3 regions of the Janthinobacterium sp. 1_2014MBL_MicDiv genome follow, and region 3 is predicted to be linked to each of the others. Evidence: predicted binding sites of a transcription regulator. Region 3 holds the regulator's gene; each other region holds the start of a gene.
The links. Region 3 encodes LexA, which represses DNA repair genes until DNA is damaged. Its sites were predicted from a motif close to ACTGTATNNNNATACAGT; they were not measured.

Region 1 (10,768 bases), 980 kb from region 3:
AAGCCAACGACCGGTTTTTTCATGTTGTCTTTGATCCAATAAGCCGCGTTGGCTTCATCCGGACCGCCGATTTCGCCGATCATGATGACCGCGTCGGTATCTGGATCGTCATTGAACATCTTCATGATGTCGATGTGCTTCAGACCGTTGATCGGGTCGCCGCCGATGCCGACTGCCGACGATTGGCCCAGGCCCAGTGCGGTCAGCTGACCCACTGCTTCATAGGTCAGGGTGCCCGAACGCGACACCACGCCGATACGGCCCTTCTTGTGGATGTGGCCTGGCATGATGCCGATCTTGATTTCGTCTGGCGTGATCAAGCCTGGGCAGTTAGGGCCCAGCAGCAAGGTTTTGCTGTTGGCTTTAGCCATGCGGTCTTTCAGGGCCATCATGTCACGGACAGGAATGCCTTCGGTGATGCAAATGGCCAGATCCATTTCAGCTTCGACAGCTTCCCAGATCGCCGCTGCCGCGCCTGCTGGCGGTACGTAGATCACGGAAACGTTGGCGCCGGTTTCTTTTTTCGCTTCGGTGACGTTAGCGAAAATAGGAATGCCTTCGAAGTCTTCGCCGGCTTTCTTCGGGTTCACGCCTGCCACGAAGGCAGCTTTGCCGTTCGCGTAGTCGCGGCAACCGCGGGTGTGGAACTGGCCGGTCTTGCCGGTGATCCCTTGGGTAACGACTTTGGTATCTTTATTGATCAGAATGGACATGTTGATTCCTTAATTAAGCTTGACCGGCAGCAGCGGCAACGACGCTCTTGGCTGCATCTTCCATGGTGTCGGCTGCGATGATAGGCAGACCGGAATCGGCCAGCATCTTCTTGCCCAGGTCTTCGTTGGTGCCCTTCATGCGCACGACCAGCGGTACGTTCAGCGAAACGGCTTTCACCGCGGCGATGACGCCTTCGGCGATCACGTCGCAACGCATGATGCCGCCGAAAATGTTCACCAGGATAGCTTTCAGGCCTGGGTTTTTCAGCATGATCTTGAACGCTTCGGTCACTTTTTCTGCCGTGGCGCCGCCGCCGACGTCCAGGAAGTTGGCTGGCTCGCCGCCGAACAGCTTGATGGTGTCCATGGTGGCCATGGCCAGGCCGGCGCCGTTCACCAGGCAACCGATGTTGCCGTCGAGCGAGATGTAGGCCAGGTCGAATTTCGACGCTTCGATTTCAGCTGGATCTTCTTCGTCCAGATCGCGCAGGGCGACGATTTCCGGATGACGGAACAGGGCGTTCGGGTCAAAGTTGAACTTGGCGTCCAGGGCGATGACTTTGCCGCTGCCGGTGACGATCAGCGGGTTGATTTCGGCCAGCGAGCAATCGGTTTCCCAGTACGCTTTGTACAGGCCTTGCAGGTTGACGCGGGCGTCGGCGATGGAACCGGCAGGCACGCCGATCTTGGCGGCGATGTCGTCTGCCTGGGCATCGGTCAGGCCTACGCCCGGATCGATGGTGACGTGGTGGATCTTCTCAGGGTGGCTCTCGGCCACTTCTTCGATGTCCATGCCGCCTTCGGACGAAGCCATCAGGACGATTTTCTGGGTGACGCGGTCGGTGACCAGCGAAACGTACAGTTCCTGTTTGATGTCGGCGCCTTCTTCCACCAGCAGGCGGTTGACTTTCTGGCCTTCGGCGCTGGTCTGGTGCGTGATCAGCTGCATGCCCATGATCTGGTCGGCGTATTCCTTGACCTGTTCGATCGATTTTGCCACTTTCACGCCGCCGCCCTTGCCGCGGCCACCTGCGTGGATCTGCGCCTTGACGACCCATACCGGACCGCCCAGGGTTTCCGCAGCCTTGACGGCTTCGTCGACGGACATGCACGGAATACCGCGTGGTACCGTCACTCCGTGCTGCCGGAGGATTTCTTTGGCTTGATACTCATGGATTTTCATGCTGGCTTCCCTTCTGATACTGATTTGTAAAAATACGGTTAGTGGTGCAAAAAAAACAGGAAAAACAGAGCGCCGGGGTCACGCCTTGGCTACCCAGCGCGGGTAATACTGTGCAACTGCCCCGCCATCGGTGCGCAGGGCGTGGCATTTGTCGAGTTGAAACGGCTTTTCATGCGACAAGTCAGCATTCGCACCGTCACGGGTCGACCAGACATCGCCGGCAAATGCCTGAACCGTTGCAGTCGGCAAGACTTGCGCCAGTTCGGTCAAATGGGTACAGCCGGCGATTCCCGCCAGGCGCTGTTTCAAGTCGCGGCGGAAATTCTTCAATAGATTCAGACCGATCAGCGCCCTGTAGGCGGGGCCGATGGTATCGCAAAAACCGGGATACGGCACGGCATCGGAGGCAGCTTCGGCCTCGACAATGGTCAGTTCGCGATCGACGGTAATGCGTAAATGGAGGTCATGCAGGGGGGCGCCGGCGGGACGGGGGCCGGAGGCCAGGGTCGCGTCATAGCTTTTGATATCGGTGATACGGGCGTCAATATCCCACAGGCCGTCGTCGCGCAGATACGCTTGGACGTCGATAACGCGGGAGTGCCGTAGGGCGCGCCGGGATACGGGAGTTGACAGGGGCATAAGACCGATGCCGCTTGCGCGGCCATAATTTAGTAAGCAGCCATGTGCATAAAGCACGCCGTTCGCAGCTTCTACGAACAGCAACCGCACCTGCGGCGCCGCAAAAACCCTAAAAGTGTAGCACACTGGACGCCGGTTGCGCCGCAACATAATTTTTCATTGCTTTGATAAAAACATTTCAAAGCATAAAGAATTCACATGGAAATTGACGCTGTTATCACGCATGGTGATGATAGATATGGCCCGATCTCGCCATGCGCCGCGCCAAACAGGCCCGTCGCCCCGGCGCGCGGCTGGGCTGGCCCGACGAACGATGCGCAGTGCAACAATACGCCGCCGTCCGACCAGCGGATGGACAAGGCAAACGGCATTGGCAGGAAGATAATGATACGCGGCGGCACCGGCCCGCCAGCGCCGGCACAGACAGGACCGTGACTGTTGCAGATGGAACACAGCGGAGACCGGCCCGCCGGCCAGCATACGAGCGGCGGACCGGAGCGGGGGGGCGACGCCGCAAGGTGCGATGCGCGCGCCGTGCGAACCACGTCGGTTCGGCTAGTCGTCCTCGGGCTCCAGGCCTTTCAAGGCCACCTGCACGGCGCGCTGGGAAAAACCGCGCTGCATCAGGAAGCGCATCTGCTTGCTGCGCTGCTCGGCATCCTGCGCCACTACACCAAACTTGCGGCGCCACACCTCGCAGGCACGCGCCACCTCGCCTTCGGCCAGCCCGGCCTTGAGCTCTTGCAGCGCCTCGCCGCCGATGCCATGGCTTTGCAGCTCGGCCATGATGCGGCTGTTGCCAAAGCGCGCCGAGCGGCGATGGATCAGCGACTCGGAAAAACGTTCCTGCGACAGCCAGTTGGCCTGCTCCAGGCTGTCGAGCAAGGCTTCCACATCGTCGCCTTCCTGCGCATGGCGCTGCAGCTTGCGCCGCAATTCCATGCGGCTGTGTTCACGCATCGACAGGAAGCGTAGCGCCCTGCCCTTCAGGCTCAACTGTACCGCTGCCATCATTCCACCCTATCGTCCATCACATCAACACCACAGATATAGCGTCAAACATACCGCCAAAATACAAATGCCGCCTGGCGCACGGGCGCGAGGCGGCATTCATTGTAGATCTTTTGCCCGGCAAGCTGCGGCGCAAGGGGCCGCCATCCTGCTGCGGCAGGACCGCCCGAAAGCGGACCCTGCCGCGGCAACTGGCCTGGACGAACAATTTTCCTGCTGAGTTGCCGGCTAAATTGCCTGCTGAGTTGCCTGCTTACTCGGCCGCTTTCGCTTCCGCAGCCTTGGCCGCCTTGTCGGCGGCTTTATCCGCTTTTTCCGGCTTTTCAGCGGCCAGCGGCGGCAGTTCACGTACGCCCAGCGATGCGCGGACCTTGTTTTCGATCTCGCGTGCCAGTGCCGGACGCTCTTGCAGGAAGGCGCGGGCGTTGTCCTTGCCCTGGCCGATGCGTTCGCCGTTATAGCTGTACCACGAACCGGATTTTTCCACGATCTTGGCATCCGAACCCAGGTCGAGGATTTCGCCTTCGCGCGAGGTGCCGGCGCCGTACAGGATGTCGAAGTGCGCTTCCTTGAATGGCGGCGCGATCTTGTTCTTGACGACCTTGACCTTGGTTTCGTTGCCGATCACTTCATCGCCGGACTTGATCGAGCCGGTACGGCGGATGTCCAGGCGCACGGAAGCGTAGAATTTCAGCGCATTGCCGCCGGTGGTCGTTTCCGGGCTGCCGAACATCACGCCGATCTTCATGCGGATCTGGTTGATGAAGATGACCAGGGTGTTCGTGCGGTTGATGGAACCGGTCAATTTACGCAGCGCTTGCGACATCAGACGCGCTTGCAGGCCCGGCAGGGAATCGCCCATGTCACCTTCGATCTCGGCGCGTGGCGTCAGTGCGGCCACGGAGTCGATGACCACCAGGTCGACGCTGCCCGAACGCACGAGGGCGTCGCAGATTTCCAGCGCCTGCTCGCCCGTATCCGGTTGCGAGATCAGCAATTCATGCAGGTTTACACCCAGTTTTTGCGCATAGCCGACGTCGAGCGCGTGCTCGGCATCAATAAAGGCGCAGGTGCCGCCCAATTTTTGCATTTCTGCAATGGTTTGCAGGGTCAAGGTGGTTTTACCCGACGATTCCGGACCGTAGATTTCCACCACGCGGCCGCGCGGCAAGCCGCCGACGCCCAGCGCGATATCCAGGCCGAGCGAACCGGTCGACACGACTTGCACTTCTTCGATCGGTGCGCTGGCATCCATACGCATGACCGAACCTTTGCCAAACTGCTTCTCGATCTGCGCCAGTGCGGCGGCGAGCGCCTTGGCTTTTTCCGATGCGGGTACTACAGCTTTTTTATCGTCCATATGTTCTTTCAGCCTGGGTGAGCGCGTGGGTTAAATTCGTTACAGACACTACTGTATAAAAAAACAGTGATCAATGCAAGCGGAACGTGGATTTGTTTTGAAACAGATCAATACAAGCCTTGTTTTTCACAAAAACTCGCCACCTTGCGGAAAATGAAACACAATACAAGCTTCTACCGTCGCAAGCCGAGGAAGCCTGACCATGCGTATTTTACTTGCCGAAGATGACAGCGTGCTGGCTGACGGGCTGACCCGTTCGCTGCGCCAGTCCGGCTATGCCATCGACTACGTGAAGAACGGACAGGAAGCCGATACGGCCCTGTCCACCCAGGAATTCGACTTGCTGATCCTCGACCTCGGCTTGCCGAAGATGTCGGGACTGGAAGTGCTGCGCCGCCTGCGCGCGCGCGCTTCGCTGCTGCCCGTGCTGATCCTGACGGCCGCCGATTCCATCGAGCAACGTGTGAATGGCCTCGACCTGGGCGCCGACGATTATATGGCCAAGCCGTTCGCCCTGTCGGAACTGGAGGCAAGAGTGCGCGCCCTGACCCGGCGCGGCGCGGGCGGCGGCGCCACCATCATCAAGCACGGTCCGCTCAGCTATGACCAGGTGGGACGCAGCGCCTACATCAACGACCAGATGCTCGACCTGTCGGCGCGCGAACTGGGCTTGCTGGAAATCCTGCTGGGCCGTACGGGCCGTCTCGTTTCCAAAGAGCAGCTGGTCGACCACCTGTGCGAATGGGGAGAAGAGGTGTCGAACAACGCCATCGAAGTGTATGTGCACCGGCTGCGCAAGAAGATCGAAGTGGGCGGCGTGCGCATCGCCACCGTGCGCGGCCTCGGCTATTGCCTGGAAAAATATTCGGAAGCGGCGCGCCTGCAAGCCGAAGCGGGCGAGGCGGCCGCCCCTGCCAGCGGTCCCGCCACCAAGTGAAGGCGCGCGAGGCGCCCGCGGACGAGGCGGCGGACGACGACTGGTTCGAGCCGCCCACCACGGAACAGGATGACACCATCGAGCATTCGCTGTTCGGCGAAATTCTCGACTGGATGCTGGCGCCCTTGCTGCTGCTGTGGCCGATGAGCATCGCCATCACCTACCTGGTGGCCAAGAGCATCGCGAATCAACCGTTCGACCATGCGCTGGAAGACAGCGTCACCGTGCTGACGCAGCAGGTCAAGCAGGCCGATGGCGCCATGCTGCGCCGCCAGCCGGACAAGAACGCCAGCAACACGGGCCGCGACTTCCTGCGCGGCGACGATGTCGACACCCTGTATTACCTGGTGCTGGGCGAGCGCGGCGAATACCTCGACGGCGACCGCGACTTGCCGCAGCCGCAGGACCCCGACAAATACCGCAGCGGCACCGTGCTGTTTCGCAATGACACCATCCATGGCACGCCCGTGCGCGTGGCCTTCACCTATCTCGACATGCCGGCCAGCACCGACGACGAGCCGCGCCGCGCCCTGGTGCAAGTGGGCGAAACCCTGGAAAAGCGCGCGCAGCTGGCAAACGAAATCATCAAGGGCGTGATCTTGCCGCAGTTCATCATCCTGCCCGTGATCCTGGCCCTGGTCTGGTTTGCCCTGGCGCGCGGCCTGTCGCCGCTGGCGCAGTTGCAGGAACGCATACGCGCGCGGCCGCCGGACGATTTATCGCCGATCGAATCGGGCCAGGTGCCCGAGGAAATCACGCCACTGGTCGGTTCGCTCAACGACATGCTGGCGCGTCTGTCGCTGTCGATCGACATGCAGAAGCGCTTCATCGCCGACGCGGCGCACCAGATGAAGACACCGCTGGCCGGCATGCGCATGCAATCCGAGCTGGCCTTGCGCCAGACCGACCACGACGAGATCCACCGCTCGCTGTTGCAGCTGGCCAAGAGTTCGGAGGCGGCCACGCGGCTGGTGAACCAGCTGCTGGCCCTGGCGCGCGCGGAAAACCAGCCGCAGGCGGGCACGGCGTTTGAACCGATCGAACTGAGCGAACTGGCGCGCGGCGTGGTGCAGGACTGGGTGCAAGCCTCGTTTGCCCAGCATATCGACCTGGGCTTCGAGCAGGCAGCATACCCGATCATAATTTCCGGCAATGCCATCATGCTGCGCGAACTGCTGAGCAACCTGATCGACAACGCCCTGCGCTACACGCCTGCCGGCGGCAGCGTCACGGTGCGCGTGCGCAGCACCCTCGAGCTGGCCATCCTGGAAGTGGAGGATACGGGCCCCGGCATTCCGCCAGCGGAGCGGGCGCACGTGTTCGAACGCTTTTATCGCATTCTCGGCAGCAATGCCGACGGCAGTGGCCTGGGCCTGGCCATCGTGCGCGAAATCGCCCAGCAGCACGGCGCCGAAGTCGACATTTTCAATAATCCGCGTGCGCAGTCGCCCAAGCTGCCGGGCACGCTGTTGCGCCTATGCATAGCCCTGCTGCTGCCGGACGCGCCCGAAGAGGATGACATCACATATGGATAAGCCGGTTCCACCTGCCGCGCCGGCGCGGCCGTCGCGCGCGCCCAGTCCCGAGTTGCAGCAGCGCCTCGATGCGCACTGGCTCAGGACGCGGCGCCTGACGGCCGTCTTGCTGCTCATCTGGCTGCTGACAGGCTTTCTGACCGTGTTTTATGCGCGCGAACTGCTGCATCTGAATCTGTTCGGCTGGCCGCTGCCCTTCTATATGGCGGCCCAGGGCGCCTCGCTCGTGTACCTGGCCATCATCGCCGTGTATGCCTGGCGCATGCGCCGCCTGGACCGGGCCTTCCATGCCAGCGAGCAAGCATGAGCGGCCAGCGCACCTTCTTTGGCCGGCTGTGCCGCTACTACCTGCTGTTTGCCGGCGGCTTCGCCGCCTTCCTGCTGGCCCTGACGGTGCTGGAGCAGGAAGGCATGCCGCGCGTCTGGATCGGCTACCTGTTCATGTTCGCCACCATCAGCCTGTATGCCACCATCGGCGTCATCAGCCGCACCTCGAACGTCACGGAATACTATGTGGCGGGGCGCAGGGTGCCGGCCATGTTCAACGGCATGGCGACGGCCGCCGACTGGATCTCGGCCGCCAGCTTCATCAGCCTGGCGGGCGGCCTGTACCTGAACGGCTTCGATGGTCTGGCCTTCATCATGGGCTGGACGGGCGGCTATTGCCTGGTAGCGCTGCTGATCGCGCCCTACCTGCGCAAGTTCGGCCAGTACACGATCCCCGATTTCCTCGCTGCCCGCTACGGCAGCGGCGCGGACGGGCGTGGCGCCGCCGTGCGCGTGGTGGCCGTGGCCGCCACCATCATCGTGTCATTTACGTATGTGGTGGCGCAAATCTACGCCGTCGGCCTGATCGCCTCGCGCTTCACGGGCGTGGATTTTTCCGTCGGCATCTTCCTGGGCCTGGCCAGCATTCTCGTGTGCTCCTTTCTCGGCGGCATGCGCGCCATCACCTGGACGCAAGTGGCGCAATACATCATCATCCTCGTCGCCTTCCTGATTCCCGCCATGTGGCTGTCCGTCAAGCATGCGGACAATCCCGTGCCGCAGATCGCGTATGGCAAGGTGCTGCCACAACTGAGCGCGCGCGAGCACGTGCTGGAGGCCGATCCGAAGGAAAACGAGGTGCGCGCCATCTTCCGCCAGCGCGCCATCAGCTACCAGGCGCGCATCGACGGCTTGCCCGGTTCCTGGGAACAAGGTCACCTGGCCGCCCAGCGCCAGCTCGACAATTTGCGCCAGCGCAATGCCTCACTGTTCGATATCCGCAACGCGGAACGCAGCCTGATCGCCTATCCGAAAAGTCCCGATGAAGCGCGCGCGCTGTGGCAAACGGCGCAAGCACACAACCAGAAGCGCGCCGAGCCGATCACGCCGCACGCGCTGCCGTTTCCCGCGCCGGACCGCGCGCAATCCGACATCAAGCGCAACAATTTCCTCGCCCTCGTGTTTTGCATGATGCTGGGCACGGCCGCCCTGCCCCATATCCTGATGCGATCCTACACCACGCCCTCCGTGCACGAAACGCGCGTCTCCGTGTTCTGGACCCTGTTCTTCATCTTGTTGATCTATCTCACGATTCCTGCGCTGGCCGTGCTGGTCAAGTACGACATTTACTCGGCGCTGGTGGGCACGCAATACGCGAACCTGCCCACATGGGTATCGTACTGGGCCAACGTGGACAAGCTCAGCCCCCTGATCAGCATCGTCGACGTCAACCGCGACGGCATCGTGCAACTGGCGGAAATTTCCATCGACGCCGACGTGCTGGTGCTGGCCACGCCCGAGATCGCCGGCCTGCCCTACGTGATATCCGGCCTGGTGGCGGCGGGCGGCCTGGCCGCCGCCCTGTCGACGGCGGACGGCTTGCTGCTGGCCATCTCCAACGCCCTGTCGCACGACATCTATTACAAGGTGGTCGATCCCACCGCATCGACGCAGAAGCGCGTGACGATCTCGAAACTGCTGCTGCTGGCCGTGGCCTTCATCGCCGCCTACGCGGCCTCGCAAAAACCGGCCGACATCCTGTCGCTGGTGGGCGTGGCCTTCTCGCTGGCCGCCTCGACCCTGTTCCCGCCCCTCGTGCTGGGCGTGTTCTGGAAACGCACCACTTACCAGGGTGCGCTGGCCGGCATGCTGGCAGGCTTCGGCGTGTGCCTGTATTACATGCTGCACACGAGCGCCATGCTGGGCGGCAGTGCAGCCGGGCAATGGCTGCATATCGCACCGATTTCCGCCGGCATCTTCGGCGTGCCGGCCGGCCTGGCCGCCGCCATCCTCGTCAGCTGGCTGACGCCGGCGCCGGGACGCCGCAGCACGGGATTGGTCGAGCATATCCGCGCACCGGAATAACAATGCGAATAACAATGCATCAAGGGCTGGGGGATGCAAAACAATGTCTCGACAGACTTATCGGAAAAGACGGCACAGCCGCAAAAAAGGAGTAGGCTGGAGGGCCGTTCCACTTACGAGGAAATCCCATGCCGTCTGGAAAAATTCTTGTCGCCCAAGGGGGCGGTCCCACCGCCGTCATCAACCAGTCGCTGGTAGGCGTGGTGCTCGAATCGCGGCGCTTCCAGCACGTCACGCGCGTATATGGGGCGCTGCATGGGGTGCGCGGCATCGTCAATGAAGAGTTTGTTGATCTGACGCAGGAAACCAGCCATAACCTGGAACTGGTGGCCGCCACGCCCTCGTCCGCCCTCGGCTCCACGCGCGACAAGCCCGACATCGCCTACTGCCAGCAAATCTTCGAAGTGCTGCGCGCGCACGAGATCGAACACTTCTTTTACATCGGCGGCAACGACTCATCCGACACGGTGCGCATCGTCAGCGAGGAAGCGCACAAGGCCGGCTACCCGCTGCGCTGCATCCACATTCCCAAGACCATCGACAACGACCTGGTGGGCAGCGACCACACGCCCGGCTTTCCTTCGGCCGCGCGCTTCGTCGCGCAGGCGTTCGCCGGCGCCAACCTCGACAACGCCGCCCTGCCTGGCGTCTACGTGGGCGTGGTGATGGGCCGCCACGCGGGCTTCCTGACAGCCGCCTCGGCGCTGGGCAAGAAGTTCCCCGACGACGGCCCGCACCTGATCTACCTGCCCGAGCGCGTCTTCGTGCTGGAAAACTTCCTCGCCGACGTGAAGGCCGCGTATGCCAAGTACGGGCGCTGCGTGATCGCCGTCTCCGAAGGCATCCACGATGCCTCGGGCGAGCCGATCGCCAGCCTGCTGGCCAAACAGGTGGGCAACGAGGTCGAGCGCGATGCGCACGGCAATGTGCAATTGTCGGGCACGGGCGCGCTGGCCGACCTGCTGTGCGACGAGATCAAGTCCAAGCTCGGCATCAAGCGCGTGCGCGGCGACACCTTCGGCTATTTGCAGCGCTCCT
Region 2 (10,768 bases), 280 kb from region 3:
GCATCAGGAAAACAACAATCGGAAAATCGCCGGCGTCACGGCACCGGGCAAAACCGTCGCGGGCGGAAGGGAACGGCGACCAAGAAGCGCAGGCCGGCACGGGCGCCGACGTGGCGGGCATCGCCGGCCACCCATGCCGACGCGCAGCAGGTTTGGCCAGGCGTCATCAGCCGCGCAGGGCGGCGCGCACTTTCATCAGTTCGAAACCCAGCAGATTCAAGCCGTCCCAGCGGGACGGATCAGCGATGCGCGGATTGTCCGCCGCCAGGCCCACGCCCCAGATGCGGTCGACGGGGCTCGCTTCGACGATGATGCGCTCGCCCGTGCCCAGCAAAAACTTGCGCAAGGCGGGCTTTTGCGAGAATTTGGCAAAATTGCCATCGAAGACGATGCCGGCGCGCGCCGCCTCCCACACCTTGGCGTCGAAATTGGCCACCTCGCGCCCCAGCTTTTTCACTTCCGACGGCCGCCCGGCCGCCACGATGCGCGCCTGCACGGCCGTATCGCCGAACAGGGCCGCCTTTTGCGCCATCATGTAATGCTCGGCCGTCGCATACGTCACGCCCGCCAGACTGAACGGCGAGGGAAACCACTGGCTGAAACAGCTTTTATCGGCCACCTGCGGCTGCGCCGGCGTGTGGCCCCAGAAATACAGATAGTCGGGCACGCCGCCGGCGCCTATCCATGCCTTCAATTCTTCAACGTTACTAATTTGCATATTCCCCGGACTTCCGCCAGACAGGCGCTAATTCAAGCTCAAGCACGCAATAGCTGCATCGGGCCAAACAGGGCCTGCATTTCGCCATTGCCGATAAAGGACAGATTATACGGATGTTCGGCCGTCACCTGCGGCAAGGATGCGGCCACCGGCAGGCGCTTGACGAGTTCGGCAATCTTGCCCCACAGCACCAGCTGCGGCAGATCCGCGCCACCCTGCCGCGCCAGCGCCTCGAGCACCACCTGCAGGAAGGGCAGCCAGCCGCGCGCATCCTGCACGGGCGGCACATGGGCGCGGAACACGAGGGCCGCGTTGAGCAGCAAAAAGCCCTGCTCCGTCATCTTGCGCTGCAGGTCGGGCAAGGTCTGGATCACGCCGCTGCCGGGCAGCAGCGCGGCGGCGGCCACGGGCGCCATGGCGACGCCGGACGTGTCGCCGCCCTGCAGCTGGCCATCGGCCACCAGCAGCATCTTCATGAAGTTGCGCAGCGAGGTGGCGCGGTTGACGGGCTTCGACAGGCCCGTGGCCGACCACAGGCTGCCGACGGCGCCATCCATGAAACACACGCCCGTGGCGCTCTCGGCGCGCGGATACGGCCCCTCGCCCACCAGCACATGGCGCACCTGCGCCAGCGGCAGGGCAAAGGCGGCGAACAGCCGGCCCTGCGTGGGCAGGTAATCGTCGACGGCCAGCGCCGGCAGGTAGGCGGGATCGGCCGCCATCACGGCGTGCAGGCCGCGCAGCAGGATGGGGCGCCAGGAAGCATGCGCCAGGGACAGGGCGTCGGCGATGCTGGCGGGGAGTGTGGGAACGGTCATGGAACTCGTAGTCGATTGCGCAAACGCAAATTGTAGCGCACCGCCAGGCCAACCTTAACGAAAACACAAAGTTACGCCCATGAAGCATGTCACTCGCAGAATAAAAAAGTCCCGGCCTGTTGCCGGGCCGGGACTTGCTTTCGCTTGCGCTTGCTTTGAATCAAGCCCATGGTTCAAAGGGCGGCACCCCGCCTGTTCGGCGCTATTCGGCGTCCGGCTGCTGCGACGGATGGGCGGCGGCAAACGCGGGCAAGCCGCTGCAGTGCGCGTGGATGCGCGCCACGCGCGGGTATGGCGCCAGGTCGATGCCGAAGCGCTGCGCATTGAACACTTGCGGCACCAGGCAGCAGTCGGCGATGCTGGCGGCGTCGCCATGGCAGAACAGCTTCGTTCCGGCCGCATCGCCCTGGACCAGCAGCGCTTCCACGGCCGCCAGTCCCTCGGCCATCCAGTGGCGGTACCATTCCTGCTTGGCTTCCTCGGACAGGCCCAGCGTATTTTTCAGGTATTTCAGGACCCGCAGATTCGTCAGCGGATGCGCGTCGCAGGCGATCGCCAGCGCCAGCGCGCGCACGCGGGCCCGCCCAGGCGCATCCGCCGGCAGCAGCGGCACGCCAGGGCGCGTTTCATCGAGGTATTCGAGGATCGCCAGCGACTGCGTCAGGATGGCGCCATCGTCGTCGAGCGCCGGCACCAGCGCCGACGGATTGACGGCGCGGTAGGCCGGCAGCAGCTGCTGGCCGCCGTCGCGCAGCAAGTGCACGGGGATGCTGTCATAGGCCACGCCCTTCAGGTTCAGGGCGATGCGCACGCGGTAGGCGGCCGAACTGCGGAAATAGGTGTACAGCTTCATGGCAGACCCTCCCCTCAGGCGCGCGCGGCACCGGCGTACAGGGCCACGGTCTGCTCGATGCTGCCGAAAATGCTGGCGCCGGCCGCGTCGCGCATCTCGATGCGCACCGTGTCGCCGAATTGCAGGTAGGCCGTCTTCGGCGCGCCATGTTCGATGGTTTCATACATGCGCACCTCGGCCAGGCAGCAGTAGCCCACGCCGCCGTTGTCGATGCTGGAACCGAACAGGCTGCCCTGCTTGTTCGACACGGTGCCCGAGCCAACGATGCTGCCGGCGCCCAGTTCGCGCGTTTTGGCCGCATGCGCCACCAGCTGCGCAAAGTTGAACGTCATGTCTTCGCCCGCATTCGGCTTGCCGAAGGGCTTGTCGTTGAGGTCCACCAGCAGCGGCAGGTGCAGCTTGCTGTCAGCCCAGTCGGCGCCCAGTTCGTCCGGCGTGACGGCGACCGGCGAAAACGCGCTGGCCGCCTTCGACTGGAAGAAGCCGAAACCTTTCGCCAGTTCGCCCGGAATCAGGTTGCGCAGCGAGACGTCGTTGACCAGCATCACCAGGCGGATAGCTTTCGCCGCCTGCGCCACGCCGGCGCCCATGGCGACGTCGCCCGTGACAACCGCCACTTCCGCCTCCAGGTCGATGCCCCACTCTTCCGACAGGGCGAAGATCGGGTCGCGCGGACCGATGAAACTGTCCGAGCCGCCCTGGTACATCAGCGGATCCGTGTAGAACGAGGCCGGTACTTCTGCGTTGCGCGCCTTGCGCACCAGTTCCACATGGTTGATGTAGGCCGAACCGTCGGCCCACTGGTAGGCGCGCGGCAGCGGCGAGTGGCATAGCGTTGCGTCAAACGGCTGGGCGTCCGGCGCCTGGCCCGCGTTCAGGGCGGCGTAAGCCTGTTCCAGCCGGGGCGCGACGGCGTCCCAGTTGTCGAGCGCCGCCTGCAGGGTCGGCGCGATGGCGGCCACGCGCTGGTACTGGCGCAGGTCGCGGCTGACGAGGATCAGGGCGCCGTCGCGGCTGCCGTTTTTCAGGGTTGCGAGTTTCATGGTTTTCCTTGTGTGGCGTAGTGTTCAGGTGTCGGATGGAGCAGGCAGGCGGCGCTCAGGCGTCGGCCGGCGCGTGCATCCAGGCGGCGTGCTTGGGCGCGCGGCGCGTCTGCGACCATTCTTCCAGCATTTCCCATTTGACGGCGTCCAGTTTGGCCATCATCTCGGGCGTGCCCACATTGGCCGCCAGCTCCAGGCGGTGGCCGTTCGGGTCGAAGAAGTAGATCGACTGGAAGATGGCGTGGTTGACGGGACCCAGCACTTCCACGCCGCCGGCCACCAGGCGCGCCTTGGCGGCCAGCAGTTCGTCCATGCTGGCCACTTCCAGCGCCAGGTGCTGCACCCAGGCCGGCGTATTGCGGTCGCGGTCCATCGGCGGCTGCGTCGGCAATTCAAAGAAGGCCAGCACATTGCCCTGGCCGGCGTCGAGGAAGACGTGCATGTACGGGTCCGGCGCCTTGGTCGACGGCACCAGGTCTTCGGCGATGGCGAGGACGAAATTCATGTTCAAATGCTTGACGTACCACTCGACGGTTTTCTTCGCGTCGATGCAGCGGTAGGCGACGTGGTGGATTTGCTTGATCTTCATGCTGTCTGTCTCCAATGGATGCGCGCGCGGCGCGATGGCTGGCGGTTTTTTCAGTTTTCACCATTAGAATCGAGTTCCAGCTATCATACAAACAATATTTAACCATTGATTTATCGGATTATCTTATGAGTCCCAGCCTGCGACAGATGCGCGCTTTCGTCGCGCTCGCCAAGACCGGCAGCTTTACCCTGGCCGCCGAATACCTGCACGTGACGCAGTCCGCCCTGAGCGGCTTGATCAAGGAACTCGAAAGCGTGCTGGGCGTGCGCGTCGTCGAGCGCAGCACGCGCAGGACGCAGCTGTCGGAAATCGGCCGCGAGCTGTATCCGCTGTTTGAAAAGATGATCGAGGACCTCGACGGCGCCATGGCCGGCATCGCCCAGCGCAAGGCCCTGAAGACGGGCCTGGTGCGCATCGCCGCGCCGCAGATGATGGCGTGCACCCTGCTGCCGGAAGTAATCGCCGCCTACCGCGAGGCGCACCCTGACGTGCAGCTGCGCCTGGTCGACTGTCCGGTGGAGAATGTGTCGGCGCGCGTCTTCAGCGGCGAAGTCGATTTCGGCATCGGCCCCGAACGCGACCCGACGGCGGAAATCGGCGCCCAAGTGCTGTTCGAGATGCCCTTCGTGCTGGTTTTCCCCGAGCAGCATCCGCTGCGGCAGAAAGAGCGGGTCACCTGGGCCGATGTGGGCGACTACCCGTTCATCTCGCTGCAGGGCCAGTTCACGGAGCGCCTGCTGCGCGACATGCACGGCAGCTTCCGCGACCTGTCGCTCAATCCCTACAACGAAGTGACCTTCATGACGACGGCGCTGGCCATGGTCAGCGCCAACCTGGGTATCACGGTCTGCCTGCCGTACGCGGAACCGATGGTCAAGCTGTATCAACTGCACATGCGCGCGCTGCACGAGCCGGAACTGACGCGGCGCTTTTTCGTGTACACGAAGACGGCACGTTCGCTGTCGCCGGCGGCCGAAAGCTTCATGGCCTTCCTGTTCCAGTTCGTCGAGACGCACGAGTGGAATGTGGGAGCGAACGGCGGCACACGCGACGCCCTGCCTGCGGGCGGCGCGGCCGGCGCACCTTTATAATCCACCATCGCCCTTTCACCGCTTACGCCATGACCCAGCCTGCGCACAACGACCTGTCGCCCATCGACGCCGCCACCATCGCCATCAACCAGCGCATGAACACCTTCGACGGCCATGCACAAGTCTGGCTGTTCGGCTATGGCTCGCTGATCTACAAGGCCGATTTTCCCTACCTCGAGCGGCGTCCCGCCAGCATCAAGGGCTGGACGCGGCGCTTCTGGCAAGGTTCGCACGACCACCGCGGCACGCCGATGGCGCCGGGCCGGGTCGCCACCATCGTGCCGCAGGCGGGCGCCGTGTGCGACGGCATGGCTTACCTGATCACGCCCGAAGTCTTCGCCCACCTCGACCACCGCGAAAAGAACGGCTATTTGCGCCTGGCCACCGAGATCACCTTCGACGATGGCAGCAAGGTCGACGGCCTCGTCTACATCGCCAATGAAGAAAACGCCGCCTTCCTGGGCGCCGCGCCCGAACTCGACATCGCGCGCCAGATCGCCCGTTCGGCCGGCCCCAGCGGCCCGAACAGCGACTACCTGCTGCACCTGGCCAGCGCCCTGCGCGAACTGGGCAAGAGCGACCCGCACGTCTTCGCCATCGAGCAGCATTTGGCGCAGATCAAGGACGGCACGGCGAGCTGACCGCTTCGGGCGGGCAGTGGGCCGGCAAGAACTGCGATGCCAGCGCCAGCGGCAGCACCAACCCCGGCGGCCAGGCGATCGCCAAGGCGGTGGCAATCAGCACCACCAGATGCCCGCCCGCGTACAGTACTCCCAACAGCACCTCCGACGCGCGTCGCCCCTCTTTCCGCTCGCGCCCGCGCTCGCACGGCCGGCCGCCAGGCATCCGCAAGCCCGGCCCGGCGGCGGCATCGGTGAATGCCAGCAAGTACTCCCCATGCAGCCCGGCGCCACCGCCCATCCCGGCACGCAGCCCCTGTCCACGTCCGGCACGCTCCGCGCTCCGGCCAGCGATTGCCCGTTCCCCCCGCCGCCGCAGCGCGGACTATGCGCGACGATGGAGACTATGCCCGACTATGGGCCACGGACTATGTCGTCGGGCATCGGCCTTCGCGCGTGGCCGCCACGCCACCTCCTCGCATCCTCGCCGCGTCTCATGCGCTGTCAGCGGAGCCGCGCCCGGCCGGCATAGGCCGCCATGACTGCCCGACCTCAAGCCTGATCTAAAACAAATCCAGCTGCCCCGCATTGCTCCCTTTCGCCTTGGCGCCCAGCGGCGGCACCACCAGCGGACGGCGGAACTGGGTGCAGTCAAGCTGCTTGAAGCGGCCTCCCCTGCCATGCAGACCCAGGCGGTGCACGGCCTTCTCGAAGCGCTGGCGGATGAGGTCGGCCCATACGCCTTCGCCTTGCATGCGCGTGCCGAAGGCGCTGTCGTAATCCTTGCCACCACGCATTTCGCGCACCCTATTCATCACGCGCTGGGCCCGTTCCGGGAAGTGCGCTTCCAGCCATTGCTGAAACAGGGGACTCACTTCCCACGGCAGGCGCAGCACGACGTAATGGGCGTGGATGGCGCCCGCGTCGCGCACGGCTTCGAGCAATTGCTCGATTTCCGGTTCCGTCACGAAAGGAATGATGGGGGCGATGCTGACGCCCACGGGAATGCCCGCGTCCGTCAAGGTGCGGATCGTGCGCAAGCGCCGCGCGGGAGCGGCAGCGCGCGGTTCCAGCGTGCGCGCGATGGCCGGGTCGAGCGTGGTGACGGTGACGGCCACGGCAGCCAGGCGCTTGGCCGCCATCGGCGCCAGCAAGTCGATGTCGCGCTCGATCAGCGAGGATTTGGTGATCAGCGCCACCGGATGCCCGCATTCGTGCAGCACTTCCAGCACGCGCCGCGTCAGTTGCCGCTCGCGCTCGCACGGCTGATAGGCATCCGTGTTCACACCCAGCGCGATCGGCTCCGGCACATAGGACGGCCTGGCCAGTTCGCGCCGCAGCAATTCCGGCGCATTCACCTTGGCATAGATGCGGCTTTCGAAGTCGAGACCCGGCGACAGGCCCAGGTAGCTGTGCGTGGGACGGGCAAAGCAATAGATGCAGCCATGTTCACAGCCCCGGTACGGGTTCAGGGACACATTGAACGGCAAATCTGGCGAAGCGTTGCGCGTGAGGATGGTGCGCGCCTGCTCGTCGCTGACCTGCGTCTTCCATGGCGCGACACCCTCCCCTTCAGCGTCCGCGTCCGCGCCAGCCACGCCCCAGCCGTCATCGAAGCCGTCGCGCGCATGCACTTCGTAGCGTCCTTGCAAATTTGATACGGCGCCACGCCCCTTCAGGGCTTTCAGCGACTGGGGCGGCAACATGGCTTGCCCGGCGAAACTGTCATCATGCTGTGGAATGATTGCTTTCATGAACGGCCCCATCAACTGTATATACGTACAGTATACTATGCCGCTCGCGGGGCAAGATCAAGGGCTGCCGTGATGCTCTTTCAAGCTTTTTCACCGTGCGGTATGACATAACTCAACTGCTGCGCGACAAAACCGTCAAATGCCGTGATCAAAGGAACAAAACGCGGCGCGTCCTGCTCCAACTGCATCAGGGCATAGCAAGTCGCTTCCAGGGTCGACAACTGGTCTGGTGCGTGCGCCTTGCGGATCAGGTAGTGGGAGGCTGGCGTATCGCGCAACGGTAGGCGCGACATTTGTTGCAACAGGGGATTCAGGTACAGCATCTTGCGGCTCTTGCGCCATGTGCCATCGAGTACCACCAGCCGCAGCTGTAACGGGTCCAGCAAGGTAGCCGGATCCAGTGCGGGCGGCGGTGCGATGCCCAGCGAACGGTCGCCGGGCGTGTCTGGATACAGTAATACGTTTTGTTTGCCAGCGAGCAATGTGGCGAGGGTGCCGGGGGCGAACTGCTCTCCGGTCAGCAGGCGGCTGTTGGGCAGGCTCAGGTGCAGCAGGCGGGCGCTGCCCTTGGCATTGTGTACCTCCAGCGGGTGCTGGAGAATCAGCACTTCCACCACGTGGGCAACGGGGGAAGTCCAGCGGCAGATACAGCTGGCTGCGGCGCGCAGGCAGACCGGACAGCGTGCGCGTTTGGCGGGGTCGGTTTGCCTGGTGGCGTCAACTGGTCTGGTGACGTCAGCTGGTCTGGCAGCTTGCGTCGGGGATGGCGCCACGGCTTGCGCCAGGGGAGACGCCAGTTTGCTGACGTCCGCTGGTTTGGCGGCGCCCACTTGCGTGGCGGCCGGCGTCTGGGAGGATGGATGGTTGCTGCTGGTGGTCATGGCGGAGCGCGTTCGCGGGGTTCTTCAAGCCGCGATTGTAGCGCCCACGCCATGCCGGCGGAAATGTTGGCGCGAGGTACAGCTTAAAACAACTGCTAACCAAACAACTGCTAACAAGCACTGGCAACAAGCACTGCCAGTAACTGCTAGCAACCGCTGGAAACTACCAGCAGGCGACGCGCGCCAACTCGATTCAAGTCAACGGCTTAGCACCGGTTAAAACACTTAAACACTTAAAACAACACTTAAACACTTAAAACCGCTTAAAACTCTTCCCACTCATCGGCGCCCGAAGCGACCGGCGCGCGCGGGGTGCTGGTGCGCGCCGCGTCCGGCCTTGCTACCTTTGCCGGGCCGCCAGCGGAGTGGGCGACGAAAGTGGCGGCGGAACCCGCGGCGCCACCGGTCACGGCCCGTCGCGCGGCGGGCTTGACGGCAGGACGGGCAACAGGCTTGGCGGCAGGACGGGCGGACACGTTCGGGGACACGCTCGCCGACACATATTGCTGCGTAGCATCGAGCTTGAACAGGCCCACCACGTCGGCCAGCTTGGCGGCCTGCTCCTGCATGGATTCGGCCGCCGCGGCCGCCTGCTCCACCAGCGCCGCGTTCTGCTGCGTCACCTGGTCCATCTGGCCGATAGCCTGGTTGACTTGCTCGATGCCGGCGCGCTGCTCGTCGCTGGCGTCCGTGATCTGGTTCATGATTTGCGTCACATGGCTGATGCTTTGCACGATTTCATCCATCGTGCGGCCCGCCTTGTCCACCAGTTGCGAACCAGCCTCGACCTTTTGCACGGAATCGTCGATCAAGCCCTTGATTTCCTTGGCCGCCGCCGCCGAGCGCTGCGCCAGGTTGCGCACTTCGCTGGCCACCACGGCAAAGCCCCGGCCCTGCTCGCCGGCCCTGGCAGCTTCGACGGCCGCGTTCAGGGCCAGGATATTCGTCTGGAAGGCGATGGCGTCGATGACGCTGATGATGTCGACGATCTTGCGCGAGGAATCATTGATCGAGCCCATGGTGCTGACCACTTCCGACACCACCACGCCGCCCTTGCTGGCGATTTGCGAGGCGTCGATGGCCAGCTGGTTGGCGCTGCGCGCATTGTCGGCATTGAGTTTCACGGTCGAGGTCAGCTCTTCCATGGATGAGGCCGTCTCTTCCAGCGAGCTGGCCTGCTCTTCCGTGCGCGAGGACAGGTCGAGGTTGCCGGCGGCGATTTCGCTCGACGCCGTGCTGATGGAATCCGTGCCGGCGCGCACCTGGCCGACGATGCCGACCAGCTTGTCATTCATGTTCTTCAGCGCATGCATCAATTGCCCTGTCTCATCGCGGCTTTCCACCACGATATGGCTGGTCAGGTCGCCGGCCGAGACGGCTTCAGCCACTTCCACGGCGCGCGTGATGGGACGCGTGATCGAACGCGTAATCCAGTAGGCGCAGGCGATGCCCAGCAGGATGGCGGCCACGCCAAGCGAGATCAGCAGCATGCGGCCGTTTTCATAGCGCGAGCGGATCTGCGCGGCCGTTTCGTCGAGCAATTTGGCTTCCAGCACTTCCAGTTTCTTCAGCGACGCCAGGTAAATGTCGCGCTTGACGGCCATGTCGCCTTCGTACAGGCGCTTGCCCAGTTCCAGGTCGCCTGCGTTCTTGGCCTTGAACACGTCCTTGCGCACTTCCGTGTATGCCTTGCGCGTACTCAACACTTCCTGGTACAGCGCCTGCTCTTCGGCGCTCAGCTGGCTCTTGCCGATATCGTTCTGAATTTCCGTGGCGCGCGCGGACGAAGCTGCCATTTCCTTCTCGAACTGTTTCTGGTGCTCGGGGTCGCTGACCTTCCAGGCGGCGGCCGTGCGCGCCGCATTGACCTCGATGACCTTGGTCCACTCACCGATCAGGCGCTCGTTGCGCACCTTCACGTTGACCAGCTGATCGGTTTCCTTGCTGGCGCTTTGCATCTGCACGATGCCCACCACGGTCAAGGAAGTCAGCAGCAGCAATACGGCGGCAAAGCCACCACCGAGACGCACGCCAATCTTGAGGTTTTTCATTACGAGATTCCTATCTGAAAGAACAATGCACGGATGCCGCCGGTCAGATACCGCTACAACTCACTATAGCAAGCATTTGCCGCCAGACAATCGCGAATGGGACTGGGGGACGCAGTTCTGCCCGGCGCCATGGCGCCGCACACGCACTACTTTGGTGCTGATTGTGAGTGAATCAGGGTGGCATTGCAAGAAATAACATGCAGAAAAGCAACAACCAGAAGGCGGGATGCCGCCGCGTATGAGCGGCAGGCAAGAATACTCAGTTTTGCTTTACATAAATCAATTTTGGCGTGTCGAAACCCAGGCCCCTAGCCTTCTCGATCAGGCGCCGTTGCAAGGCGGGGTCCATG
Region 3 (10,768 bases):
GGATTTTTCTTTTCTGATTCTGTTTCAGGACAGACGCTGTTACGCGTTTTCGACGATGATGCCTTCGATAATGTTGGACACATCTTCGCAACGGTCTGTCACGGTTTCCAGAATTTCATAGATCGCTTTGAGCTTGATCAGGTTGCGCACGTCCGGCTCGTCGCGGAACAGCTTGGACATGGCGGCGCGCATCACGTGGTCGGCATCCGATTCCAGGCGGTCGATTTCCTCGCAGATGGCGACGATCTTGCGCGAGTTATCCATGTTGTGCAGCATGGCGACGGCGTCGCGCACTTTTTCGGTACAGGCCAGCACCAGTTCGGCCAGGCGCTTGGCTTCCGGCGTGACGGCTTTCAGGTCGTACAGCGACACGGTCTGCGCCGCGTCTTCCAGCAGGTCGAGGATGTCGTCCTGGCGCGTGATCAGCTGATGGATGTCGTCGCGGTCGATCGGCGTGATGAAGGTCTTGTGCAGCATTTCCACGGTGGCGTAGGTGACTTTGTCCGCCTGTTTCTCGATGCTTTCAATCGCATGCACGCGGTTTTCCAGGTCGTCGAAATTGGTCATCAGGCCGAGCATCTCTTTCGCGCCCTTGACGCACAGTTCCGCGTGCTGGTTAAACAATTCAAAAAACTTGCCCTCAGTGGGCATCAAGCGTCCAAACATGTCATTCTCCGTTAAGCATTGAGTCGTGTTATTTACTACAGAAAGCCGCCCCCTTGTCGGGGGCGGCCGATGGAATTGCCAGTGCTGCTGAGTCTTAGTCGCCTTGGTAAAGCGCCAGGCCACCACTGTAATTGCCAAATTTGGTGTACTGCCCCATGAAGGTGAGGCGGATGCTGCCGATTGGACCGTTACGTTGTTTACCGATGATGATTTCGGCCGTTCCCTTGTCCGGCGAGTCGGGGTTATACACCTCGTCGCGGTAAATGAACAGGATCACGTCGGCATCCTGCTCAATAGCGCCCGATTCGCGCAAGTCGGACATGACAGGACGCTTGTTCGGGCGTTGTTCCAGCGAGCGGTTCAGCTGGGACAGCGCGATCACGGGACAGCCGAGTTCTTTCGCCAGGCCTTTCAAGCCCCGCGAAATCTCGGAAATCTCCGTGGCGCGGTTGTCGCCGGGAGTATTGGCCGACATCAGCTGCAAGTAATCGACGATGATCAGGCCCAGCTTGCCGCATTGACGCGACAGGCGGCGCGAACGGGCGCGCAATTCGATGGAATTGAGCGCCGGCGTTTCATCGATGTACAACTGGGCGTCGTTCATCTTTTGAATCGCATTCGTCAGGCGCGGCCAGTCTTCGTCGTTCAGGCGGCCCGTGCGCAGGCGGTGCTGGTCCAGCTGACCAACCGAGCCCAGCATACGCATGGCCAGCTGGGCGCCGCCCATCTCCATCGAGAACACGGCCACGGGCAAGCCGCTGTCGATGGCCACGTTTTCGCCGATGTTGACGGAAAACGCCGTCTTGCCCATCGAAGGACGTCCCGCCACGATCACCAGGTCGCCCGGCTGCAGACCCGAGGTCATGCGGTCGAGGTCGATGAAACCGGTGGGCACGCCCGTGATTTCACTCTGGTTGTCGCGGCTGTACAGTTCGTCGATGCGTTCGACCACTTGCGTCAGCAGCGGCTGGATGGCGGTCCAGCCCTGGGCGCCGCGCGCGCCCTCTTCGGCGATGGCGAAGATCTTCGACTCGGCCTCGTCAAGCATCTGCTTGACTTCCTTGCCCTGCGGGCTGAAGGCCGTGCCGGAGATATCGTCGGCGACGGTGATGAGTTTGCGCAGCACGCCGCGGTCGCGCACGATCTCGGCGTAGCGCCGGATGTTCGCGGCCGATGGCGTGTTTTGCGCCATGGCGTTCAGGTAAGCGAGTCCGCCCACATCCTCGGCCTTGCCGAGCTGGGTCAGGGTTTCAAAAACAGTAATGACATCGGCTGGCTTGGAAGCGTTAACCATCTTGACGATTTGCTCGAAGATGATGCGATGGTCATAGCGATAGAAATCCTCCGCATGCATGAAGTCGGCAATGCGGTCATAGGCGGCATTGTCGCGCAGCAGACCACCGATGACGGATTGTTCTGCTTCGATCGAATGCGGCGGAATACGGAGGGAATCCAGTTGCGGATCAGAGGGGGCGTTCATGGCGCGAATTATACCCGCTTCGGCGTGTCGGCAAAAATAAAGGGCTGAAATTGAGCGAAAAAAAGGCCACAAAAAAGCCGGGCGAACCCGGCTTTTCATAGTGCGGCAACGCTTGCGGGCCAGGCCCGCAGACGATTACGCGTTCGCGTCTGGTACGACAGCGATAACGACTTCCACGACCACGTCGGTGTGCAGAGCAACCGAAACGTTGTGCTCGCCAACGATCTTCAGCGGGCCGGTAGGCATGCGGATTTGTGCTTTTTCAACAGCAAAACCTTGCTTGGTCAGCGCTTCAGCGATGTCGAAGTTGGTGACGGAACCGAACAGACGGCCATCAACGCCAGCTTTTTGAGCAACTTGAACGGTCAGGCCGCTCAGTTTTTCGCCCTGGGCTTGCGATGCGGCCAGTTTGGCGGCAGCAGCTTTTTCCAGTTCGGCGCGCTTGACTTCGAATTCAGCCACAGCGGTTGCCGTAGCACGACGTGCCAGGCGTTGCGGGATCAGGAAGTTACGTGCGTAACCGTCTTTGACTTTGACGACTTCGCCGAGGTTACCGACGTTAACAACTTTTTCTAACAGAATGATTTGCATAGTTCTTCTCCAGGAATATCTGACCGATTAAGCGTGGTGCAGATCGGTGTATGGCAGCAGCGCGAGGAAGCGGGCGCGCTTGATTGCGGTGTCGACTTGGCGCTGGTAGTGCGCTTTGGTACCGGTCAGGCGTGCTGGCATGATCTTGCCGTTTTCCTGGACGAAGTCTTTCAGCGTGTCGACGTCTTTGTAGTCGACTTGCTCAACGTGAGCTGCCGTGAAGCGGCAGAACTTCTTGCGTTTGAACAAAGGGTTTTGCTGTTTGCGTTTTTCTTTAAGCTTGAGCTTATTTTTGTCGAACTTTTTACCGAATGCCATGTCAGGCTCCTGTATCTAAAATGCGCTAGTCGGGGTGACTGCACTAAAATCAATGATGTGAAACACCAAACTCTTGCTGTTGCGGCTTTTCCTGGCCAGGAAACCCGTGAACTGATATACCCCGCCCAAGCTTGCCTGGCTGAACCGGCCTGAGATTTCGCCAGCGGCAAGCGCGGCAACATCAAACTCGGTCAAACGGGCAATTCCTGCTTCCATCTGCTGCGAACTGTGCTGCAATACTGCATTCACAATCGGCAGCCCTGCCGGGGTATAGCGCAATATTTCGCGCTCGGCAATGATGGCGGTTACTTGTAGCTGGTTCAGCGCACGATCCTGGTCAAGAATTAAGCTGCTGCGGCTGGAGCGGCTGCTGGTGCTTCGGTGCGGTGGCTTTTGGCCGCGTCTTCGCGTTGTACCGATTTCATCATCGGCGAAGGAGCTGTTTCAGCTTTCTTCATTTTAACGGTCAGGTGACGCAACACGGCATCATTGAATTTGAATGCTGTTTCCAACTCGACCAGGGTCTCGTTGTCGCATTCGATGTTCAGGCAGATGTAGTGTGCTTTAGGCAGCTTTTGGATCGAGTAAGCCATTTGACGGCGGCCCCAATCTTCCACGCGGTGAACCGAACCGCCGCGGGTGGTTACGCTGGCTTTGTAGCGTTCGATCATCGCGGGCACTTGCTCGCTTTGGTCCGGATGGACGATAAAGACTATTTCATAATGACGCATGCAAACTCCTTCAGGTCGGATTGATAATCGCCCACCCCGGCGTCAAGACAGGTGTGGGAAGGTCAGCCGGAGAGTATAGCCGGTTTTACGCCAACGATCAAGCCCCCGCGCATGCTGGCGCGGGGGCCTGGCCGCTAGTCCAGCAACAACTGCAGCACGGGCACGATCTTGATGCCCTGGCAAGCCTGGTCCGCAGCGCTGTCCGGGAACGGATATCCGCTGCAAGGGCGGTAAGGATAGTCACTCGGCAACAATGTCGGGAAGCCCAGCTCGCCAGCCACGTCGATACCGGACGACAGCGGCCCCTTGAACAAGCCGCGGAACAGCGCGCTGCGCACGGCGGGACGCCATGGCACGAAACCGGCCGGGGCGGCGTAGGACGCCGGCTGCGCATACGGCGCGCCCACGGCGTTCGGACGCGGCGGCGGCACGGCCATCCACTGGTGATTGCCGTCGATGCTGGCGATGGCGTCGGCGATGACGTTATCGGTCTGCGCAAACACGGAGCGCCCCGCTTCCGGCGCCGCCCCAGCGAGTTGCCCCAACGCCACCAAACCCGCCGTATCGAGCAGCGACAGCTTGGCCAGCACGACGGCGTTATAGGCCACCGCATATCGCTGCGGATCGAAGGCGCCATCCGTCACGCGCATCTCGGCGCGCACGCGCGCGGCAAGGTCGGGAATCATCAGCAGATTCTTGTCATTATGGCGCTCGGGGCGGCTGAAATAGTCGTTCAGGGCGGCATCGTCCATGTCCTTGCTGAACAGCGCCAGGATATCCTGCAATTCGCGCGGCAGCAGGCGGTCGAAGATTTCCGCCATCAGGCGGTCCTTGGCGCTGGCAATCTGCTCGTCGCGCCAGGCGCGGATCTCGGAAGGCGTCGGCAAGCCGAGCAGGTCCCCGGCAAACGCCAGGTCCTCGGCCAGCTTGAGCGCCCGGTCCACCGCCCAGACCACATTCCTGGCGCCGTCGCGCAGCTCGCACCCGGACAGCTCCTGCGCCACACCGAGAATACTCATGTGATAGCAATCGAACCAGCGCGACAACGGCTCGGTCGCGCTGGCCGCCCGGTCCGTGGAATTGAGCAATGACTGGCTCGTCGCCTTCACATATTCGCGCATGGCAACATCGACATCATTGCGCCAGCCCATCAGCGGCCCCTTGATCGGCGACGTGTTCTGCCCCATGCGCTGGCTGAAATCAATGGCGGCATTGCTGACGATCTGCACCAGCTTTTGCGATGCCACCGCAGCATCGCGCACGGCGATGCTGGCCTGCAACAGCTGCTGCCGCTTGGCCGCCAGCTTGCCATTGAGCGAGCCCAGGGCCGCATTGACCGAGCCATTGATGGAGTCGATTACATCGTTTGCCTTTTGACATGCATGATAGCCGAACGGATCCTGCCATTTTTTCGGGCAACTTGCCTTGCGGCGCAACTCGCTTTCCTTGCTGGAAATCTGCAGGTGCAGCTGGAGTATCTCCTGCTCGACACTGAATACCGTCTGCGTGGCCGTCTTCACGCCGCTGAACAAGGCATCGTCAAGATGCTGCGTGGCATTAACCAGATCGTTTGCCAGGGACTGGATGCGGTCCTCGCCCGCCTGCACCTTGGGGATGATGACATTGGCCTTGTCGATGATCTTTTGCGCGTCGTTCGACGACAGCGCCACGCCCCAGTTCGACGCAAACAGCCGCACGACCGCGACGTCGAGCTGGTTCCACGCAGGATTGGCCACCATCGCGTCGATGGATTTGCGGTAGGCATGGTAGGCCGCCAAATGCCGTCCATACTTGCCGCGGCTGTATTGCTCCTGCACCGTATCGTTGAGCACCAGCGTGTCGCGCACAAACGTGCCGAATGCATCGCTGGGCTTGATCAAGGCGCGCACGGCGCCAAGCTGCCTGCCCGTGTGGTCGCGCAACGGCGGCGTCAGCCTCCCGATAAAGCCCTCGAGCGCAATATGCCGCTGCTCCACCAGCGTTTCATCGGCCAGGTCAAAGATGTCTCCCGCATACTGATTGACATACGTATGGGCGAACATGTCGGCCGAGGCATGCCCCAGGTAGCCATAGGCGTATGCCGTGCCCGCGGCGTTACCCCTGGCGCTGTTGAGCAGGAAACGCAGCCAGTCGTTGGTCTTCCAGCCGTCTTCGATGCCGGGATGGACGATGGTTTGCCCGACGAGAATATCCGGCGCCGAGTCGGGACCTATATTCCCCAGCAAGAACTCCGTCTGGTTCGCCAGGATGGCGCTGCGCACATGCGCGGGCACTTCGAGGGTGACGGGCTTTCCCTGCAATACAATAGTGATCTTGCCATCGTCCGCCAGATCGTTGATGACCTGCTGCCCCACCCAGACATGCGTGCCCAGGGTAAAGGCGCACGCATTCCCGGCAAACAAGATGCCCAGCAAGCCAGCCAGCAAGGTGAAACGCTTACCACATCGGTCGATCATGGAATCCTTTTATAGTTTTACGGATGAAGAGAGGCACACATGGCCCGGATGCCACATTGCCAAAAAAATATCATGCGCATACTAGCAGAGAAAATTGCAAATTGGCAATAAATTGAAGTGATCGCGCCAGGAACAAGCCGATCGGTGAATTATTTTGCGAAATGGTGAAATTGGGCTTGCATAGTCGGCGATACTGTACAAAAATACAGACTGTTCATATAGACAGCATTTTAGTATGCACCCACCGCTCATGATCAAGCTGACAGCACGACAAGAACAAATCCTGAACCTGATCAAGGACGCGATTGAAAATACGGGCTTTCCTCCCACCCGCGCCGAGATTGCCAATGAATTGGGTTTTAAATCGGCCAATGCGGCCGAAGAGCATTTGCAGGCCCTGGCCCGCAAGGGCGCGATCGAGATTTCGCCAGGCACGTCGCGCGGCATCCGCCTGATCGGCGCGGCGGCCGAAACGCTGCCATCGAAGGTGCCGGCAGCGCTGCTGATGTCGCTACCGCTGATCGGCCGCGTGGCGGCCGGTTCGCCCATCCTGGCGCAGGAAAACCTGGAAGCGAGCTACAACGTCGACCCGGCCCTGTTCTCGGCCAAGCCCGACTTCCTGCTGAAGGTGCGCGGCTGGTCCATGCGCGACGCCGGCATCATGGATGGCGACTTGTTGGCAGTCAAGAAGGTCGACAGCGCCAAGAATGGCCAGATCGTCGTCGCCCGCATCGGCGACGAAGTCACCGTCAAGCGCTACAAGAAGACGGGCTCCGTCATCGAACTGCTGCCGGAAAACCCCGATTTCAAGGTCATTACCGTGTCGCCGGAAGACGAATTCGCCCTGGAAGGGCTGGCAGTTGGCTTGATGCGCAGCTGGCATTGATTTTTCCTGGCAGCTGTCGCACGTAAAACGCAAAAAGGGCCGCAACAGTCATGCTGTTGCGGCCCTTTTTTATCGCCCGGGCGTTTTATGCCTCCAGCGCATTACGGAAATCCTCGAGCAGGTCCGCCTCGTCCTCGATGCCGACGGAGACGCGGATCAGCGATTCGGCGATGCCCATGCTGGCGCGGCGCTCGGCGCCCATCTCGTAAAAGATCGTGTGGGCAACGGGAATGACGAGGGTGCGCGTGTCACCGAGGTTGCTGGCCGGGATAGCCAGGTTCAGGCGATTGAGGAAATCGAAGCAGTCGATGCCGTCTTTCAACTCAAAGCTGAACAGGGAGCCATAGCTGCGGAACAAGTCCGTTGCCAGCGCGTGCTGCGGATGCGAGGCCAAGCCCGGATAATGCACGGCAGCCACGCGTGGATCCGCCTGCAGCATGGTCGCCAGCGCCAGGGCGTTGGAGCAGGTACGGTCCATGCGCAGGGCCATGGTTTCCGCGCCGACGGCGATATGGTGCGCCGCTTCCGGTCCCAGCGAGGCGCCGAAGTCGCGCAAGGCCTTGGCGCGGATTTGCGCGATGCCCCACTGGGCCGGCGCCGCCTTTTTATAATTGTCAAGGATGTTCGGATATTGCGTCCAGTCGAACACGCCCGTGTCCGTCAAGCTGCCGCCCAGTGCATTGCCGTGGCCGCCGATGGACTTGGTCAGCGCATTGACCGCCAGGCCGGCGCCCACGGCTTTCGGGCGGAACAAATACGGCGTCGTCATGGTGTTGTCGACGATATACAGGATGCCTTTTTCGCGGCACAACTCGCCGATCTTCGCCAGGTCGGCGATCTGCGTGCGCGGATTGGCGATGGTTTCGACAAACACGATGCGCGTGGCCGGCGTGATGGCGGCCGCCACGTTGGCCACATCGGTGGCGTCGACGAACGACACGGCCATGCCCTGCCCCGTCACCGTCTGCCACAGGCTGTTGGTGTTACCGAATAGAAAGGCCGACGACACGACGTGGTCGCCCGCGCGCAGCAGCGCCTGCACGACGGCGCCGATGGCGCCCATGCCGGTGGCGAAGCACAGCGTGGCCACGCCGTCCTCCATCTTGTTGACCTTGTCTTCCAGCGCGGAAACGGTCGGATTGCCCTGGCGGCCGTAGCGGAAGCCGGGCTCCTTGCCCTGGAACACGGAAGCGAGCTGGCGCGCATCGCCGTAGCCGAACGCGACGGACGTGTGCACGGGCTTGTGCAGCGAACCGTGCTCGATGCCCTTGCGACGGTCGTTATGCAGGATGGTGGTGGTAAAGCCGTAAGTCTTGTTGTCGCTCATGGTCGGGTGGTGCGCAAGGCAGTGAAAAAGTCAGACAAAAAAAAGCCCGGCGCAGGCCGGGCTGGACGATTATGCTTCCGTCGTCGCCAGGTTCAGGTTCAGCTGGGAACGCGGCGTATCCTCGGGCGCTGCCGCCTTCGGATGGTGGCGCGCGTACTCCAGGCGGTCCAGGTATTCCTGCGACACGTCGCCCGTCACGTACACGCCATCGAAGCACGACGCCTCGAAACTGGTCAGGGCCGGGTTGACGTCGGCAATCGCCTGCTTCAGCGCGCCGATATCCTGGTACACCAGGTAATCGGCCGTGATTTCGCGGCACACTTCTTCCGTCGTGCGGCCATAGGCGATCAGCTCGTCGCGCGTCGGCATGTCGATGCCGTACACGTTCGGGTAAATCACCGGAGGCGCGGCCGAGGCGAAGATGACTTTCGTCGCGCCCGCTTCGCGCGCCATCTGCACGATTTCACGGCTGGTGGTGCCGCGCACGATGGAATCGTCGACCAGCAGCACGACCTTGTCCTTGAACTCGGACGGGATCGCGTTGAGCTTCTGGCGCACGGATTTCTTGCGCGCCGCCTGGCCCGGCATGATGAAGGTGCGGCCGATATAGCGGTTCTTGATGAAGCCTTCGCGGTACTCGATGTTCAGCGCCATGGCCAGCTGGATGGCGGCCGGACGCGAGGAATCGGGGATCGGCATGACCACGTCGATATGCACGCCGGGTAATTCGGTGCGGATCTTTTCGGCCAGGTATTCGCCCATTTTCAGGCGCGTGGCGTACACGGAGGCGCCGTCGATGACGGAATCGGGACGGGCCAGGTAGACGAACTCGAACACGCACGGGTTCAGGCTGGCGTTGTCGGCGCACTGGCGGCTGTGCAATTGCTTGTCGGCGTCGATGAAGACGGCTTCGCCGGGGCCGATGTCGCGCACGAAGCGGAAGCCCATGCCTTCCAGGGCCACGGATTCGGACGCGATCAGGTATTCGGCGCCCTGCTCCGTTTCATTGATGCCCAGGCACAGCGGACGGATGCCGTGCGGGTCGCGGAAGGCCAGCAAGCCCACGCCGGCGATCTGCGCCACGGCAGCGTAGCCACCCTTGACGCGACGGTTCAGCACGGTCACGGCCTTGAAGATGGCGTCCGGGTCCAGGTTCAGGCCCGTCGTCGCTTCCTGGATTTCATGCGCGAGCACGTTGAGCAGCACTTCCGAGTCGGAATCGGTATTGATGTGGCGGCGGTCGTTCTTGAACATTTCCTGTTTCAACTGTTCCCAGTTGGTCAGGTTGCCATTGTGCGCCAGCGTGATGCCGAACGGCGCATTCACATAAAACGGCTGTGCTTCCTCTTCGCTCGACGAACCGGCCGTCGGGTAGCGACAGTGGCCGATGCCCGTTGTGCCTTGCAGCGAACGCATGTTGCGCGTACGGAAGACGTCACGTACGAGGCCATTGGCCTTGTGCATGGAAAACATACTGCTGTGATTGGTCGCAATCCCTGCCGCGTCCTGGCCGCGATGTTGCAAGAGCAACAATGCGTCATAGAGCAATTGATTGACAGGTTGATGGGAAACGACGCCGACGATGCCACACATGGTGTGCTCCTAAACTGTGCTACTGATTTTAAAAAAATTTCAAAATTTCACATGCTGCGCATAGGCGGCAGGCAGATAAGGCTTGATGGCGCGCGCGCCCTGTTCCGCGACCGGGCTGAGCAGCGCGTTTTTCCAGAATGGCTGCTGCGGGATGGACGTCATGCCACACAAGATGACGGCGGTCAGCACGATCACAAGGCCCCGCGCCAGGCCAAACAGGCTGCCCAGGGTGCGGTCGGCCAGGCTCAGTCCCGTCACCTTGACGAGCGCATCGACCGTCATGGACAGCAATCCCATCAGAATGCGCACGCCGATGAACAGCACCACGAAAGCGAGCAACAGGCGGATGGCTTCGCCCGGCACGGCTTCCGGCAGGAATTTCGCCAGGGTGGCGCCATACGCATTGGCAATGACGAAAGCCACGATCCAGCTGACCAGCGACAGTATTTCCTTGACCAGGCCACGCATCATGCTGATCAGCACGGACGTCACCAGCACGAACAGCACCAGGTAATCGAAGATCGTCACGCGCGTTCAGCCTTGCATCATCACGCCGGCACCAGGCTACCGCCCAGGCCCAGCTTTTGCAGCTTGGCGCGCGTCTTTTCCGCATCGTCGCGGCTGCCGAACGGCCCCACTCGCACGCGGATGCGCTCGCCTGCAGGGCTGGAGACTTTCTGCGTATACGACTTGATGCCCGCTTCGCGCAGTTTTTCCTGC

Region 1: recA (recombinase RecA) is a predicted target of LexA. The motif match lies at 4,957-4,974, and genes of this name have one in related genera.
Region 2: YQ44_RS06915 (PA0069 family radical SAM protein) is a predicted target of LexA. The motif match lies at 7,501-7,518, and genes of this name have one in related genera.

What each region holds. Positions count from the first base shown of each region.
Region 1 covers NZ_CP011319.1:299,744-310,511, reverse strand. The annotation lists gene sucD (succinate--CoA ligase subunit alpha) at 1-713, opposite strand, end outside; gene sucC (ADP-forming succinate--CoA ligase subunit beta) at 727-1,896, opposite strand; gene YQ44_RS01325 (DUF2889 domain-containing protein) at 1,975-2,685, opposite strand; gene recX (recombination regulator RecX) at 3,091-3,546, opposite strand; gene recA (recombinase RecA) at 3,800-4,906, opposite strand; gene YQ44_RS01310 (response regulator) at 5,109-5,843, shown strand; gene YQ44_RS01305 (sensor histidine kinase) at 5,840-7,378, shown strand; gene YQ44_RS01300 (DUF4212 domain-containing protein) at 7,371-7,685, shown strand; gene YQ44_RS01295 (sodium:solute symporter family protein) at 7,682-9,730, shown strand; gene YQ44_RS01290 (6-phosphofructokinase) at 9,859-10,768, shown strand, end outside.
Region 2 covers NZ_CP011319.1:1,561,900-1,572,667, reverse strand. The annotation lists gene YQ44_RS06955 (NADAR family protein) at 167-718, opposite strand; gene YQ44_RS06950 (uracil-DNA glycosylase) at 757-1,536, opposite strand; gene maiA (maleylacetoacetate isomerase) at 1,739-2,389, opposite strand; gene YQ44_RS06940 (fumarylacetoacetate hydrolase family protein) at 2,404-3,432, opposite strand; gene YQ44_RS06935 (VOC family protein) at 3,488-4,021, opposite strand; gene YQ44_RS06930 (LysR family transcriptional regulator) at 4,147-5,112, shown strand; gene YQ44_RS06925 (gamma-glutamylcyclotransferase) at 5,175-5,753, shown strand; gene YQ44_RS06920 (hypothetical protein) at 5,731-6,000, opposite strand; gene YQ44_RS06915 (PA0069 family radical SAM protein) at 6,296-7,438, opposite strand; gene YQ44_RS06910 (tRNA-uridine aminocarboxypropyltransferase) at 7,567-8,154, opposite strand; gene YQ44_RS06905 (methyl-accepting chemotaxis protein) at 8,631-10,418, opposite strand; gene YQ44_RS06900 (lipocalin family protein) at 10,678-10,768, opposite strand, start outside.
Region 3 covers NZ_CP011319.1:1,283,905-1,294,672, reverse strand. The annotation lists gene YQ44_RS05690 (DUF47 domain-containing protein) at 40-666, opposite strand; gene YQ44_RS05685 (replicative DNA helicase) at 761-2,146, opposite strand; gene rplI (50S ribosomal protein L9) at 2,282-2,737, opposite strand; gene rpsR (30S ribosomal protein S18) at 2,765-3,055, opposite strand; gene priB (primosomal replication protein N) at 3,071-3,379, opposite strand; gene rpsF (30S ribosomal protein S6) at 3,400-3,786, opposite strand; gene YQ44_RS05660 (zinc dependent phospholipase C family protein) at 3,921-6,242, opposite strand; gene lexA (transcriptional repressor LexA) at 6,493-7,128, shown strand; gene YQ44_RS05650 (cystathionine gamma-synthase family protein) at 7,214-8,455, opposite strand; gene purF (amidophosphoribosyltransferase) at 8,525-10,048, opposite strand; gene YQ44_RS05640 (CvpA family protein) at 10,088-10,576, opposite strand; gene YQ44_RS05635 (SPOR domain-containing protein) at 10,597-10,768, opposite strand, start outside.